Linked DNA regions of Leisingera sp. NJS204. The protein of the gene in region 1 interacts with the protein of each later gene in a pairwise test. Links are inferred from orthologs where the notes say so. Each region holds a gene or a part of one and is shown in the gene's direction. Other genes may lie near its edges.

Region 1 (4,240 bases):
TCACCGCTGAACTGGAAGACGGCACCATCATGGGCCTGCAGCATAACGAGCTGCCGATCCACGGTGTGCAGTTCCATCCGGAATCGATTGCATCTGAGCACGGTCATGCGCTGCTGAAAAACTTTCTCGACGTGATGCAGGTGCCCGCATGAGCGACCGCCTGAAACCGCTTATCGGCGCCGCGGCGGAACGGTCGCTGACCCGCGAGGAGGCTGAAACCGCTTTCACTCTGCTGTTTGAGGGCGAGGCCACGCCCAGCCAGATCGGCGGCCTTCTGATGGCGATGCGCACCCGTGGCGAAAGCGTTGACGAATACGCTGCTGCCGCCGCCGTGATGCGCGCCAAATGCAACCCGGTGAAAGCGCCTGCGGGTGCCATGGACATCGTCGGCACCGGCGGTGACGGCAAGAACACCCTCAACATCTCCACCGCCACTGCCTTTGTGGCGGCCGGCGCAGGCGTGGTGGTTGCCAAACACGGCAACCGCAACCTCAGCTCCAAATCCGGCACTGCCGACATGCAGTCCCAGATGGGCATTAACGTGATGGTCGGCCCGCAAGCGGTTGAAAAGGCAATAAATGAGGCCGGTATCGGCTTCATGATGGCGCCCATGCATCACCCGGCGGTGGCACATGTAATGCCCACCCGGTCCGAGCTTGGCACCCGCACTATCTTTAACATCCTCGGCCCGCTGACCAACCCGGCCGGCGTGAAACGCCAGCTGACCGGCGCTTTCAGCCGCGCGATGATCCGTCCGATGGCGGAAACGCTGAAAGCCCTGGGGTCGGAACGCGCCTGGCTGGTGCACGGTTCTGACGGCACGGATGAGCTGACAATTACCGGCGTCAGCTGGGTCTCCGCTTTGGAGGAAGACGGCAGCATCCGCGATGTCGAACTCCACCCCGAGGACGCAGGCCTGCCGGTGCATGACTTTGACATGATTGTCGGCGGCACCCCTGAAGAAAACGCAATGGCCTTCCGGGTTCTGCTGCAAGGCACGCCCTCTGCCTACCGGGATGCGGTGCTGCTGAACGCTGCCGCTGCGCTGGTTGTCGCGGGTAAGGCTGCCGACCTCAAGGAAGGTGTCGCGCGCGCGGCGGAGTCCATCGACAGCGGCGCGGCCAAGTCCAAGGTCGAGGCACTGGCGCGGATCACCTCAGCCGCATGACCGATCTTCCGCCGGGGCTGGGCGCCTGGTCCAGCCTGCCCTTTTTCACCGACCACTGGCCCGGGATCTCAGCTGCAATTGCTGAGGATCCCCGGACCATCCTGCCGCCCGCGCATCAGCGGTTCGCTGCGCTGGAGCTGACCCAGCCTGAGGACACTCGCGTGGTGATCCTGGGGCAGGATCCCTATCCGACGCCGGGCCACGCCCATGGGCTCGCCTTCTCAGCCGAGCCGGACGTCCGCCCCTTTCCCCGCTCATTGTCCAATATTTACAAGGAATTGGAGGATGATCTTGGTGTCACCCGCACGAATGCGGACCTGCACGGCTGGGCGCGCCAGGGTGTTCTGCTTTTGAACACTGCGCTGTCAGTTCCCGCAGGCGAGGCAAACGGTCACAAGCACTTTGGCTGGCACCACCTGGTGCATCAGGTGCTGGAACTGGCCTCACAAACCCCCACCGCATGCATTCTGTGGGGAAATGCTGCACAAAAGCTTGAAAAACATATCAAACCGGGCGATCACCTGATCCTGAAAACAGCCCATCCCTCGCCGTTGTCGGCGCGGCGCGGTTTCTTCGGGTCCCGGCCCTTTTCAAAAGTGAACAATTGGCTCGCCGCCCGCGGTGAAACTGCCATAGACTGGAACGCAGGAACGGAGGCCCAGGCATGAGTGAAACTGGTATGACCAAAAACGTGCTCGACAAGATCAAGGCCTACAAACTGGAAGAAGTGGCTGCCGCCAAGGCCGCCAAACCGCTGGAGGCGGTCGAGGCTGAGGCGCGCGATGCCTCCCCGGTGCGCGGCTTTGCCGAGAGCTTGAATCAAGCCAACCGCAGCGGTTACGGTCTGATTGCCGAGATCAAGAAAGCCAGCCCCTCCAAGGGGTTGATCCGCCCTGATTTCGAACCGGCGGAACTGGCCAAGGCCTATGAGGACGGCGGCGCGACCTGCCTGTCTGTCCTGACCGACATCCCCAGCTTCCAAGGCGCCAAGGAGTTCCTGAACCAAGCCCGCGCAGCCTGTTCGCTGCCTGCGCTGCGCAAGGACTTCATGTATGACACCTATCAGGTGGCTGAGGCCCGCGCCCTGGGTGCCGACTGCATCCTGATCATCCTCGCCTCGGTCTCAGACGCCCAGGCGCAGGAGCTGGAGGAAAGCGCCTTTGACTGGGGCATGGATGTTCTGCTGGAGGTGCATGACGCCGAGGAACTGGAGCGCGCCTGCAACCTGAAATCGCCGCTGATGGGCATCAACAACCGCAATCTCAAGACGTTTGAGACCACACTGGACACCACCCGGGAACTGTCGCGCATGGTGCCAGCCGACCGCACCATCGTTTGCGAGAGCGGGCTGTCCACGCCTGAGGACCTCAGCGACATGGCCCGTTACGGTGCGCGCACTTTCCTCATCGGCGAAAGCCTGATGCGGCAGGACGATGTCGCCGGTGCCACCCGTGCGCTGCTCGCCAATCCGCTGATGCCTGGCATGATGTAAAGGAGGATCGCAATGAGCCTCACCCATTTCGACACCAAGGGCGACGCCCATATGGTCGACGTCTCAGACAAGGCTGTGACTTCGCGTATCGCCACCGCTGAGGGCCACATTACCATGGCCCGGGAAACCTTTGATATCATTGCTGAAGGCCGTGCCAAGAAGGGCGATGTCCTGTCGGTGGCCCGTCTCGCGGGCATCATGGGCGCCAAGAAGACGCCGGAATTGATCCCGCTCTGCCACCCTCTGCCGGTGACCAAGGTTGCGGTGGAGCTGACACTGGACCCGGACCTGCCCGGCGTGCGGGTTGAGGCGACGGTCAAGACCACCGGCCAGACCGGGGTTGAGATGGAGGCGCTCACCGCCGTCTCCACTGCCGCGCTCACCGTCTATGACATGGCCAAGGCCGTGGACAAGGCGATGCAGATCGGCGGCATCCGCGTGACGCTGAAAGATGGCGGAAAATCAGGCAAGTACGAGGCGTAAATGATCCCGGTCAGCGAAGCCCGCGCGCATCTTTTAACGCTTGTTCAACAGCTTGAAACCGAACAGGTGCCGCTGGCACAGGCCGCGGGCCGGGTGCTGGCGGCTGATCTGCAAGCGCGCCGTGATCAGCCGCCGTTCTCCGCCTCAGCAATGGACGGTTACGCTGTGAACGCCGCTGAGGTTGAGCAGCACGCCATGTTCAAGGTGATCGGCGAAGCCGCCGCCGGTCACGCATTTCAGGGCCGCGCCGGCGCGGGCCAGGCCGTGCGTATCTTTACCGGTGCACCGGTACCTGAAGGCGCAAGTTTTGTTGTTATACAAGAAGATACAACCCGCAACGGCGACCTTATCACCATCACCGGCGCCCCCGGCAGCAACCACAACATCCGCCCTCGCGGCGGCGATTTCACCGATGGCCAGACCGTCACGGCCCCCAAGCGCCTGACACCGGCTGACATTGCCTTGCTGGCAGCCATGAACATCCCCGCGATACCCGTCACCCGCCGCCCGGAGATTGCACTGATCTCCACCGGCGACGAATTGGTGATGCCCGGCGGCACCCCAGGACCGGACCAGATCATTGCCTCCAACACCTTTGGCCTCAAAGCGATGCTCGAAGACCTTGGCGCCCGTGCCCGCATCCTGCCCATCGCCCGTGACACCGAAAGCTCGCTGCGCACGGCCTTTGAACTGGCCGAGGGCGCTGATCTGGTTGTCACCATCGGCGGCGCCTCGGTTGGTGATCATGATCTGGTCGGCAAGGTGGCGCAGGATCTCGGGATGGAGCGCAGTTTCTACAGGGTTGCTATGCGCCCCGGCAAACCGCTGATGGCCGGCCGGATGAATGGCGCTGCTATGGTTGGCCTGCCCGGCAATCCAGTATCGGCCATGGTCTGCGGCCACGTGTTTCTGGCCCCGATGGTGCGATCCATGCTGGGATTGCCTGCACCATCGCAGCAGCACTTGCTGACGGCCGTCCTTTGCGCCCCCCTGACGGCCAATGGTCCGCGCGAGCACTACATGCGGGCAAATGTGCAAAGCGGCCAGTTGCAAGCGTTTGACAACCAGGACAGCTCCCTGCTCACCATTTTGGCCGA
Region 2 (5,308 bases), 270 kb from region 1 along the record:
AATCATCCTCTTCGCTGCGGTCTTCGCGCCGCTTGTTGCGGCGTTCAAACAGCATATCAAGCGCAGTGAGGAACAACAGCACACCCCCGGCAATGCGGAAGGCAGCCATGGAAATGCCTGCAAAGCCAAGCACCGCTTCGCCAAGTGCCGTAAACAGCGCAAGCAGAATTGCTGCGGTGATGGTCGAACGCAGGGCAATCGCACGCCGCTGTGCGGGCGTCATGCCCTGTGTCAGCGCCAGAAAGATCGGTGTCAGCCCAATCGGGTCAACGATGACAAACAACGTGACAAATGAGGTGATCAGAAAGGCCGTGTCGATCATTGCGCCTCTGCTTTTTCCAGTTTCTCCACCGCTTTCAGCCACAGCTCCTCGGCGCGGTCCTGGGCTTCCATGACTTCGGCATATTTGCGCTGCCAGACAATGGCTTCGTCTTTGCGTCCATCGTCATAAAGAGCAGGGTCTGCCAGTTTTTTGGCCAGCTTGTCGCGCATTTCGCTGACTTTTTCCAGGCGCGCCTCACCTTTGCGGACCTCGGCGCGCAGGGCCTGAATGGCTTCGCGGCTGGGGCGCTTTGGTTTTTCGGCCTTGGCCTTGGTCTTGGATTTGCCTGCGGGTTTGTCGCGCGTCAGCAGCAGATCGCGGTAGGCCGGCAGATCGCCCTCAAACGGTTTCACTGTGCCGCCGGACACCAGCCACAGCCGGTCCGCGACCAGGCTAAGGAGGTGCATGTCATGGCTGACCAGAATGACCGCGCCGGAATAGGCGGTCAGCGCTTCGACCAGCGCCTCGCGGCTTTCGATGTCCAGGTGGTTGGTCGGTTCATCGAGGATCAGCAGATGCGGAGCGGGCAGGGTGGCCAGCAGCAGCGACAGCCGCGCCTTCTGCCCGCCGGAGAGACGGCCGACCTCGGTATCAGCCTGATCCGACCCCAGTCCGAACCCGGCCAGCCGGGCGCGCAGGCGGGCCTGGCCTTCGTTCGGGCGTTCGCGCTGCAAATGCTGCAGCGGCGTTTCGTCAATGTGCAGCTCATCCACCTGGTGCTGGGCAAAAAAACCGATCCGCAGCTTGCCGGACTGGGTCATCTTGCCGGCCATCACATCCAGACGGCCTGACAGCATTTTGGACAGGGTGGATTTGCCCTCTCCGTTCTTGCCAAGCAGCGCGATACGGTCGTCCTGATCAATGCGCAGATCCAGCCGACTGAGGATCGGGGTGCCGTCATAGCCGACCGAGGCGCCCTCGGTCGCGATGATCGGCGGCGACAGCTCCTCGGGTTCGGGGAAGGTGAAAACGGTGCGCGCGGCGTCTTCGGGTGCGCGGATGGTCTCCATCTTCTCCAGCATCTTGACCCGGCTTTGCGCCTGTTTGGCTTTGCTCGCCTTGGCCTTGAACCGGTCGACAAAGGCCTGCAGATGGGCGCGGCGGGCGTCCTGTTTCTTGGCCTGTGCGGCCTGATTGGCCCGGTTGGCGGCGCGCTGACGGGCGAACTGGTCATAGTTGCCGGAGTAATAGGTCAGGCCCAGCTCTTCGAGGTGCAGAATGCCGTTCACCGAGCGGTTCAGCAGCTCGCGGTCGTGGCTGATGATGATCACGGTGTGCGGGTATTTGACCAGATAGGCCTCAAGCCACAGCGCGCCCTCAAGGTCCAGGTAGTTGGTAGGTTCGTCCAGCAGCAAGAGGTCAGGCTGTGAAAACAGCACCGCAGCCAGGGCCACCCGCATCCGCCAGCCGCCCGAATAGTCGGAGCAAGGGCGTTGCTGGGCGGCAAAATCAAACCCGAGACCTTTGAGGATGGCAGCGGCACGTGCCTCGGCCGACCATGCGTCGATATCTGAAAGCCGGGTTTGAATTTCGGCAATCCGTCCGGGATCCTGCGCGGTCTCGGACTCGGCCATCAATTCGGCGCGTTCAGTGTCCGCGGCAAGCACCGTATCGATCAGCGACACGTTGGAGGATGGCGCTTCCTGGGCAATGCCGCCGATCCGCGCTTTGCTGGGCAGTGAAATGGCGCCGGATTCCAGCGACAGCTCATTGCGGATCAGCCGGAACAGCGTGGTTTTGCCGGTGCCGTTGCGGCCGACCAATCCAACCTTGTGGCCAGTGGGGATCGTGGCGCTGGCGCCATCGAACAAAAGACGGCCTTCGACCGCATAGGATATATCGCTGATACGTAACATGGGCCTTGCACTGGGGTACTGTCTGGCCCTTGTCAATGGGGCAGGCCATGTGCGGGTGCCGGACGTGGCTGGCTGTGGCCGGCTTATTGCAGATGCGCGGCAAGACCGGCGCAGGCTCAGGAGGCAAAGCCAACGGGCTGCGCGCCGCCCTTGCTGCTGCGTCAAAGCTGCGTAATCCCCTCTTTATCCTGTCACAGAGCCATGCTATCGGGGCGGCAATTCGTAACGGGCCGGGCATGATGTCCGGCTTTTCAGCACAGGAGTCTGCCCCATGGCACTGGAACGCACTTTCTCGATCATCAAGCCCGACGCAACCCGCCGCAATCTGACCGGCGCAATCAACGCCAAATTCGAAGAAGCCGGCCTGCGCGTTGTGGCGCAAAAGCGCATTCACCTGACCAAAGCCCAGGCAGGCGAGTTCTACAAAGTGCACGCCGAGCGTCCCTTCTACGACGAACTGTGCGAATTCATGGCCTCCGCTCCGATCGTCGCGCAGGTTCTGGAAGGCGAAAACGCCATTGCCAAAAACCGCGAAGTGATGGGCGCCACCAACCCGGCGGACGCCGCGGCCGGCACCATTCGCGCCGAATTTGCTGAATCGGTTGGCGAAAACTCCGTGCACGGTTCCGACGCACCGGAAACCGCCGCTGTCGAGATCGCCTATTTCTTCTCCGGCCTCGAGCTGGTCGGCTAAGCCGCAGGCTTAGCGATGACTGAAGGCCGCGCCGGGCGACTGGCGCGGTTTTTTTATGAGTTGGAGAAAGCGGTTCTAAGCCCGCTGTGCTGCCGGTTGCGCGGTCTGCGGGGCCGTTTCCGCGTGGCGAAGCGGCTGAAGGCAGCCAAGTCCTTGGGCGCAACCAGGGTGGAAAAGCCGCGCCGCGCAAGACGTTTCGCCAACGGCTCATCCTGCGCGGCTGATTGTTCCAAGTGGCGGCGCAGCAGGGCGACGTTGCGGGTATTGGCCTTCCAGCCAATGTCGAAAAGATCGCCGGCCAGCGGGATCGTGCCAACAAGCGCATCAATGCCGATGTTGGCGGCCATGCGCGCCAGCGTTCCTTTTGAAGCACCCATGCGGTGTCCCGAGAGCAGGATATAGCCCGCAGGCAGCAGCGCCACCGCGTCGCCCACGCCCGGGATGAGACCCAGAATGCTGTCCCAGCCGATCCGCGTTCCGATTAAGGGAATGCGGAATGCCCGGTCCATGCGGTGTGCCAGGCGCTGCAATGATTGTAGGCGGTCTTCGTGATGCGCGGTGTCAGGCATGTTCAGGCGTCTTCGCGATAATCCACACAGCGTGCACGATGCCCGGAATATAGCCGAGGATCGTCAGCAGGATGTTGAGCCAGAAATGCTTGCCCAGGCCGACCTGCAGAAACACGCCAAGCGGCGGCAGAATGACTGCAAAAATAATCCGGATCAGGTCCATCGAGGATCTCCTTTGGTTAATGTCCCGTTGATGAACCAACCCCCGGATACCCCATTTGGTTCCATCCAGCTATTTGCGCGCGACAACGCCGATCATGTCCAAGGTTGCCTCGAATGCTGCTTGATGGGTGTCAATGCTGCTGGCCTTGATCTCGTCAAAGCGCTGGCGAAGCTCTTCTTTTTCCTTGCCTTTGCAATCATTCCAAGGCCGCCCCTGCAGCGCCATCACCAGCACGTAGTAGCCGATGAAATGCGGCCGGGTACCGGTTTTCAGAAGTTTGGCATAGGCCGCGTCAGCGCCGATGGCACGCAAATCCTCGGCGGACGAAATGCCGGCCCGGTGGCAGGCTTCCTCATACGCGGGGCCAAGGTTTCGGATGGAAGAAATTGGTGTGTTCATGTTTTGTTTCTACCTGTTCCCGGTGCCGTTGTCACGCTGTAATCGGGCGTCGCCGTATATTGCGGGGCATCGTACTGACGCTGGGTTTCTTGCCGCAATGGCGGATTGACAGTCGCATTTCCTGCAGAAACCCTGACCGGAATGGCCAGCGGGAGGGTGTCGGATGAGCAGCGGAGAGCAAGTATCTGTGAATATTGAGGAGTTTAATCTGGCGAACCCGCCTGAGGGTTTTCTGGAGGATCCCTTTCCCATTTACGATGCTTTGCTGCGCGAGGCGCCGGTGCTGCCGCAGCCGGATGGGTCACTGCTGGTCTGCCGCCATGCCGATCTGGACAGGGTTTACCGGGACACCACGCTGTTTTCCTCGGACAAGAAGAAAGCTTTTGCGCCAAAATTCGGCGCGGGTTCGCCATTGTTTGAGCATCACACCACTTCGCTAGTGTTTTCCGATCCGCCGCTGCATACGCGGGTGCGCAGGATCATGACCTCGGCGCTGACGCCGCGGGCAATTGCCAGGATGGAACCGGGGCTGGTTGAGACGGTTGACCGCTTGCTGGACAGAATGGCGGGCGCAGCCAATGTGGACCTGATCGAGGATTTTGCCGCCTCCATTCCGATCCAGATTATCGGCAATCTGCTGGACGTGCCGATGGCGGAGCGGGCGCCGCTACGTGACTGGTCGCTGGCCATCCTGGGCGCGCTGGAGCCAGCGCTGAATGCTGATCAGCTGGCCGCAGGGCACCGGGCGGTGGAGGAGTTCAAGGCCTACCTGCAGGATTTGATCGCCCGGCGGCGGGCCAAACCAGGGGACATTGACACCGACGTGCTGACACGGCTGATCAACGGCGAGGGGGCGGATAGCGCCCTCAGCGAGGTTGAGCTGATCCAGAATTGCATCTTTATACTGAATGCAGGTCACGAGACCACCACCAATCTGATCGGCAACGGGTTGGCGCTGCTGAATGACCATCCGGACCAAAAGCAGCGGCTGCTGGAGCAGCCGGAGCTGATCAAACCTGCCATCGAGGAGGTTCTGCGCTTTCGGTCGCCCAATCAGCTGGGCAACCGGGAAACCACAGCGGATGTGGAATTCGGCGGACTGAAAGTCTCTGCGGGGACCAACTTGCATCTGCTGATCGGGGCGGCGAACCGCGATCCGGAGGTGTTTGAAAAGCCGGGTGTCTTTGATGTTAACCGGACGCCGAACCGGCATCTGGCCTTTGCCGGCGGGCCGCATGTCTGCGTCGGGCTGACGCTGGCGCGGCTGGAGGGGAGGATCGCCATTGAACGCCTGCTGCACCGTTT
Region 3 (5,291 bases), 1.6 Mb from region 1 along the record:
CGGGAACCAGAAGCTTCGCGATCTGATCATGGCCCCCGAAGACACAGAGCTTCGTGATCGTGCGAAGTCTGACGGCTTCAAAGGACGAGCTGCGAACGAACGAGACTCGCGGCTCACGCTGGATGACCTAAAGAAGTGGTTCGGAAGCAAGTCTTCACATCACATTGGCGATGCCAAATTCGCCTTTATCAACCGCTTCGCACAGCAAGTAATGATCGAAGGCGGCTTCAATGGATTTGAGGTGCGCTACAACAAGGAGCGTACGAATTTCCACCGACAGGCGCTCAGAGATATCTTTGCCTCAGGTTATCTGAGCGAGCCCGTTGCTCAAATCCTTGATGGAACACCGCCACACACGCTGATCCATTCTTTGACAGCCGGATTCGGCGTTCCGTTTCCAACTTGTCTGATCATGTGCGGCGGTTTCTATGGCGGCATTGCGCCGCTGACGATTGTCTTTTCAGACGTTGCAGCCGTACGCAAAGCGGCAAACACCTTCCATGACGAATTTTTTGTTTCACTGGAGAAAGGTCGATTTCCAATTGTTTTGCGCGGTTATTCGATTGTCACGGCAAATGAATATTCAGGAGCCCTTCAAGGACGTGATCTGGTCAATGCGCGTTTTGTTCTCACTAATGAAGATGTGCATGACTATGGTGACGAGCTCTTTCCTTATTCGAGAATAATTGCCGATGGGCGCATTGATGTAACCAAGGACGAGAATGGAAGTGTCACGGCTTACAGCATGACCATCGATACGACTGAATTTCCACCGGAGGTTTCAAACAAGGTAGAGCTGAAGAAGGTGCAGCGCTTCGACGGATCATCCTTTTTCGGAGCATCACGCAGACTCACCGCTGATCTTGTGAGGAGCAATCCTTACCTTGAGGCCATCGCCGAGAAGTTCAGTGCGGGGTATCACTGAAAATGAAGACCGCGCCCGCCAACAACGATAGGACGCTCAAGGAAGAGCCGCCTGACATCTTTAAGGCAGCGAGGGATGATGACCTCTATGAGTTGCGAATGGCCTTAGAGGATGGACAGTCTCTTCGAACCAGTCAACCAACCACCGCTTTGACGCCGATTCACGTGGCGGCAATGCGTGGCAGTGTTGGGTTTCTCAAGTTGGCGATGGAGAAAGATGCAGGATCATCCTGGCTTCAAGATGCACAGCTCCGAACGCCGTTCGACCACGCTGCTTCGAGACAAGATCGTCAGTCTATGGCATACCTTCACAACGCAATGTACCCGACAGCAAATCTACCCATCCCCGATGAGCAATGAGCCAGAATGCAAGCCTGCAAGTCCGCGATCACTATGTGGTACTACCATTTACTCCACGTGAAGGCGGCTAGAATAGCGCCAAACGCAAGCTGTGCGTGGTACTACCACGCTGCTTGGCAAGGGGTCCCGCTGCGCGCCCCCGTTGCATCCCCCCGGCCTGTGGCTCTTCCAGGGCATTGAGCCCGTTCAAGAGCCAGTAGAACGTATCCCCGTTCAATCAGTCGCAGGAGACTTCGCTCTCCCTGCACCCATCGATCAAAGGGCTATCGCGCCCCTTGAAACCACTCGCAACCTTTGGCCGTTGCATCACCAATCGGGGGAGCGTTCTTGCTACCCCCAATACCCCCATGACCATTTCATGGAGACCAGGAAGGAAGCATTTCATAGCTGCCCTTGCCTTGGAACCATCCCATCGACCACGGAGCCTTCGCGCCCCATTGGAACCCTGACCAACCTTCCGCAGATTGGATGCCGTCACCGCATCGGCGCTGAACCCGATCAAATGAACCATACCCGCCATTCTCGCACGCTCTTCCAATGTGGATAACTGCCCCCTAGGGCTCTTTGGGGATGCACGCACAAGATGTGCCTGCTAAGGTGATCCAAAACCACAACTCGTCAGGGCAGAGAGCACATTGTACGAAAACGCATTTAACAAGATCGAACGAGACCTTCGCGCGGAAGAAGGCATCGCCAACGAATTGGATTACGTAGAACAGACCTCTTGGGTACTGTTCCTGAAATACCTGCACGACCTTGAAACCGAGCGAGCTGATCGAGCCGAACTTGATGGCGATGATTACACCCCGATCATTGATGGCGAGTTTCGTTGGGACAAATGGGCCGCACCAAAAAAGGACGGCGAGTTTGACCACAACGCTGCCCGCATCGGCGACGACCTGATCAAGTTTGTCGATCAGGAACTATTCCCGTATCTCGCCTCTTTCCGCCAATCCGCAACAAGCCCGCAGACGATCCAATACAAGATCGGCGAAGTCTTCACCGAGCTGCGGAACAAGTTCCGCTCAGGCTATATCTTGCGCGACGTGCTCGAAGCCGTGGACGGCCTTTCTTTCAACACCCAGGCCGAGCGGCACGAGCTGTCACAGCTCTATGAAACCCGTATCCGCCGGATGGGCAACGCGGGGCGAAACGGGGGCGAATACTATACGCCGCGCCCGCTCATCCGTGCCATGATCAAGGTCACGGCCCCCAAGGTCGGCGAGACGATCTATGATGGCGCGGTTGGCTCGGCTGGCTTCCTCTGCGAAGCCTATGACTACCTCCGCACCGACAAGCTCTCCGCATCCGAATACGAGACCCTGCAAACCAAGACCTTCTACGGCCAAGAGAAGAAGGGCCTCGCCTACATCATCGGGATCATGAACATGGTCCTGCACGGCATCGAGGCCCCGAACCTGATCCACTCCAACACGCTCAATGAGAACGTGATGGATATTCAGGAGAAGGACCGCCACGACGTCATCCTTGCCAATCCGCCCTTCGGCGGCGGCGAGCGGCGCGAGGTGCAGCAAAACTTCCCGATCCGCACGGGCGAGACAGCCTACCTGTTCCTGCAACACTTCATCCGCAAGCTGAAGGCAGGCGGGCGTGCCGCCGTGGTGATCAAGAACACCTTCCTTAGCAACACCGACAACGCCTCCGTCGCGCTGCGCAAGGAACTGCTGGAGGCGGCGGAGCTGCACTCCATCCTCGATTGCCCGCAAGGCACCTTTCAGGGCGCGGGCGTCAAGACCGTGGTGCTGTTCTTCGAGAAAGGCGCGCCGACGCGGGATATCTGGTACTACCAGCTCGATCCGGGGCGGAGCCTTGGCAAAACCAACCCGCTGAACGATGATGATCTGGCGGAGTTCATCGAGCTACAACGCACCCGCCCGAACGGGCCGCAAAGCTGGATTGTGAAACGCGTCGATCTTGACGAGGACAGCTACGATCTGTCGGTCAAAAACCCGAACGCGCCGGAAGCCGAGGCGCTGCGCAGCCCCGAAGAGATTATTGCCGACATGCTGGCGCGGGATGCTGAAACGGCGCAAATCCTTGAAGAAATTCGGGGTATGCTGTGAAAGCTGGCTGGAAAGACGAGACACTCGGAGGAATCTTCGAGATCGGTTCGAGCAAACGGGTCTTGCAGAAACAATGGCAGCGGGAAGGAGTTCCCTTTTACCGCGCCCGTGAAATCGTAAAACTCGCCAAGGAGGGATCGGTCGAAAACGACCTTTTCATTTCTGAGGACCATTTCGCGGAGCTGAAAGACAAGCATGGTGTCCCGAGTTCAGGCGATTTAATGGTTTCGGCCGTTGGCACCCTTGGGGCTTGTTATGTTGTGCAGCCAGACGACAGATTTTACTTCAAAGATGCGAGCGTATTGCGCTTTCACCCCAAAGTGGACGTGGACTCACGGTTCTATCAGTATGCTTTTCAGTGGGATGGCTTGCTCGACACCGTTAAGAAAAGCGACGGCGCAACGGTTGGTACTCTTACTATTTCTCGCGCCAAAGGCATTCCAGTTCCCCTCCCACCGCTCGAAGAACAGCAGCGCATTGTTGCGGTTCTGGACGAGGCCTTCGAGGGTCTGGCCCGCGCCCGCGCCCACGCCGAAGCCAACCTCCAAAACGCGCGGGAGTTGTTCGAGAGCTACCTTGCGAATGTGTTTGGTGAAGGGGCTTGGCAAGAGAAGACACTCGACCAGATTTCCGAGAACTTGGACCGCGTGCGCGTTCCGATCACCAAGTCAAAACGCGTCGCGGGCGACATCCCGTACTATGGCGCATCGGGCGTCGTAGATCACGTTGCCGACTATCTGTTTGATGAGGACCTTCTGTTAATTTCAGAAGACGGCGCGAACCTTCTTGCGCGCACTTACCCGATTGCCTTTTCGATTAGCGGCAAATCCTGGGTTAACAATCATGCGCATGTGTTGAGATTTGACGACCCTGACACTCAAGAATTTGTTCGACTGTACCTGAATTCGATATCACTAGAGCCATACGTTAGCGGTATGGCGCAACCAAAGTTGAACCAAAAACAGTTGAACCGTATCCCGATTCCTTTCCCTGATGACGATATGAGAACGGAAATTGTCAGCAGGGCTCAGGCGATGTCAGAAGAGACGCAAAGGCTGGCAAGAAATTTCGAGGCGGCGTTGCGAGACCTCGACGATCTTCGCCAATCCCTTTTACAGAAAGCCTTCGCAGGCGAATTAACATGACGTAACGAGTAGAGAAGATGAGCATTCACGACGAAACCGAAGCCGACACCCGCGCCGAGCGCATAGACCCCGTCCTTGCGGCGGCGGGCTGGGGCAAGAACGGCTCAAAGGTTCGGCGTGAAGTCATCTGTCCTGGGCGCATCCAGTCTGGCGGCACGCGTGGCAAGGGACTGTCTGCCGACTATGTCCTGATCCATAAAGGCCAGAAGCTCGCCGTTCTGGAAGCCAAGCGCGCAGGCGTCAGCCATCGCAACGGGGTCGGTCAGGCCAAAGACTACGCGACCCGACTTGGCTCGCGCTATGCCTATGCCTCCAACGGCCTGAACTGGTATCAGATCGACATGGGCAGCAGGGCCGAGGGCGATATGGCATTGCCCTTCCCATCGCCCGAGGAGCTATGGGATCGTACATTCGCGGATCATAACGACTGGCGCGAGCGCTTCGGTGCCGTGGATTTCGAGACAGACGGCGGCAAGTGGGAACTGCGCTACTACCAGCACAAGGCCGTCAACGCTGCGCTTGAGGCCTTGGCCAAGGACGACCGCCGCATTCTCCTGACTCTCGCCACCGGCACGGGCAAAACTTCCATCGCCTTTCAGATCGCGTGGAAGCTGTTCCAAGCCAAGTGGAACCTCTCGGGCGAACCTACGCGACGCCCACGCATCTTGTTCCTCGCCGACCGCAACATCCTCGCGGATCAAGCCTACAACGCCTTTTCGGCTTTCCCGAACGATGCGGTCACTCGGATCGATCCTGATACGATCCGCAAGAACCGTGG

The links. Proteins that work in one complex are often made in the same cells at the same time.
Region 2: the proteins of ETW24_RS10100 (region 1) and ndk interact in binary tests that used the Escherichia coli proteins (3 or more experiments, as listed by UniProt). The link is inferred for Leisingera sp. NJS204 from one-to-one orthologs.
Region 3: the proteins of ETW24_RS10100 (region 1) and ETW24_RS17770 interact in binary tests that used the Escherichia coli proteins (3 or more experiments, as listed by UniProt). The link is inferred for Leisingera sp. NJS204 from one-to-one orthologs.

What each region holds. Positions count from the first base shown.
Region 1 is NZ_CP035417.1:2,054,499-2,058,738, forward strand. Bases 1-3,000 are described here. They hold ETW24_RS10100 (uracil-DNA glycosylase), read left to right. Parts: upstream 1-1,164; coding sequence 1,165-1,836; downstream 1,837-3,000. Other genes in these bases: ETW24_RS10090 (anthranilate synthase component II), read left to right, coding at 1-152; trpD (anthranilate phosphoribosyltransferase), read left to right, coding at 149-1,168; trpC (indole-3-glycerol phosphate synthase TrpC), read left to right, coding at 1,848-2,660; moaC (cyclic pyranopterin monophosphate synthase MoaC), read left to right, coding at 2,673-3,000. Outside these bases: more of moaC, read left to right, coding at 3,001-3,143; ETW24_RS10115 (molybdopterin molybdotransferase MoeA), read left to right, coding at 3,144-4,240. UniProt on the Escherichia coli protein: Excises uracil residues from the DNA which can arise as a result of misincorporation of dUMP residues by DNA polymerase or due to deamination of cytosine.
Region 2 is NZ_CP035417.1:2,327,188-2,332,495, reverse strand. Bases 1,333-4,160 are described here. They hold ndk (nucleoside-diphosphate kinase), read left to right. Parts: upstream 1,333-2,449; coding sequence 2,450-2,872; downstream 2,873-4,160. Other genes in these bases: ETW24_RS11385 (TfoX/Sxy family protein), read right to left, coding at 3,674-4,003; ETW24_RS11390 (YqaE/Pmp3 family membrane protein), read right to left, coding at 3,434-3,604; ETW24_RS11395 (DUF4112 domain-containing protein), read right to left, coding at 2,926-3,441; ETW24_RS11405 (ABC-F family ATP-binding cassette domain-containing protein), read right to left, coding at 1,333-2,178. Also shown: ETW24_RS11410 (MarC family protein), read right to left, coding at 1-322; more of ETW24_RS11405, read right to left, coding at 319-1,332; ETW24_RS11380 (cytochrome P450), read left to right, coding at 4,167-5,308. UniProt on the Escherichia coli protein: Major role in the synthesis of nucleoside triphosphates other than ATP. The ATP gamma phosphate is transferred to the NDP beta phosphate via a ping-pong mechanism, using a phosphorylated active-site intermediate.
Region 3 is NZ_CP035417.1:3,636,529-3,641,819, forward strand. Bases 1,333-4,143 are described here. They hold ETW24_RS17770 (class I SAM-dependent DNA methyltransferase), read left to right. Parts: upstream 1,333-1,919; coding sequence 1,920-3,368; downstream 3,369-4,143. Other genes in these bases: ETW24_RS17775 (restriction endonuclease subunit S), read left to right, coding at 3,365-4,143. Also shown: ETW24_RS17760 (hypothetical protein), read left to right, coding at 1-925; ETW24_RS17765 (ankyrin repeat domain-containing protein), read left to right, coding at 928-1,284; more of ETW24_RS17775, read left to right, coding at 4,144-4,513; hsdR (EcoAI/FtnUII family type I restriction enzme subunit R), read left to right, coding at 4,531-5,291. UniProt on the Escherichia coli protein: The subtype gamma methyltransferase (M) subunit of a type I restriction enzyme. The M and S subunits together form a methyltransferase (MTase) that methylates A-2 on the top and A-3 on the bottom strand of the sequence 5'-AACN(6)GTGC-3'.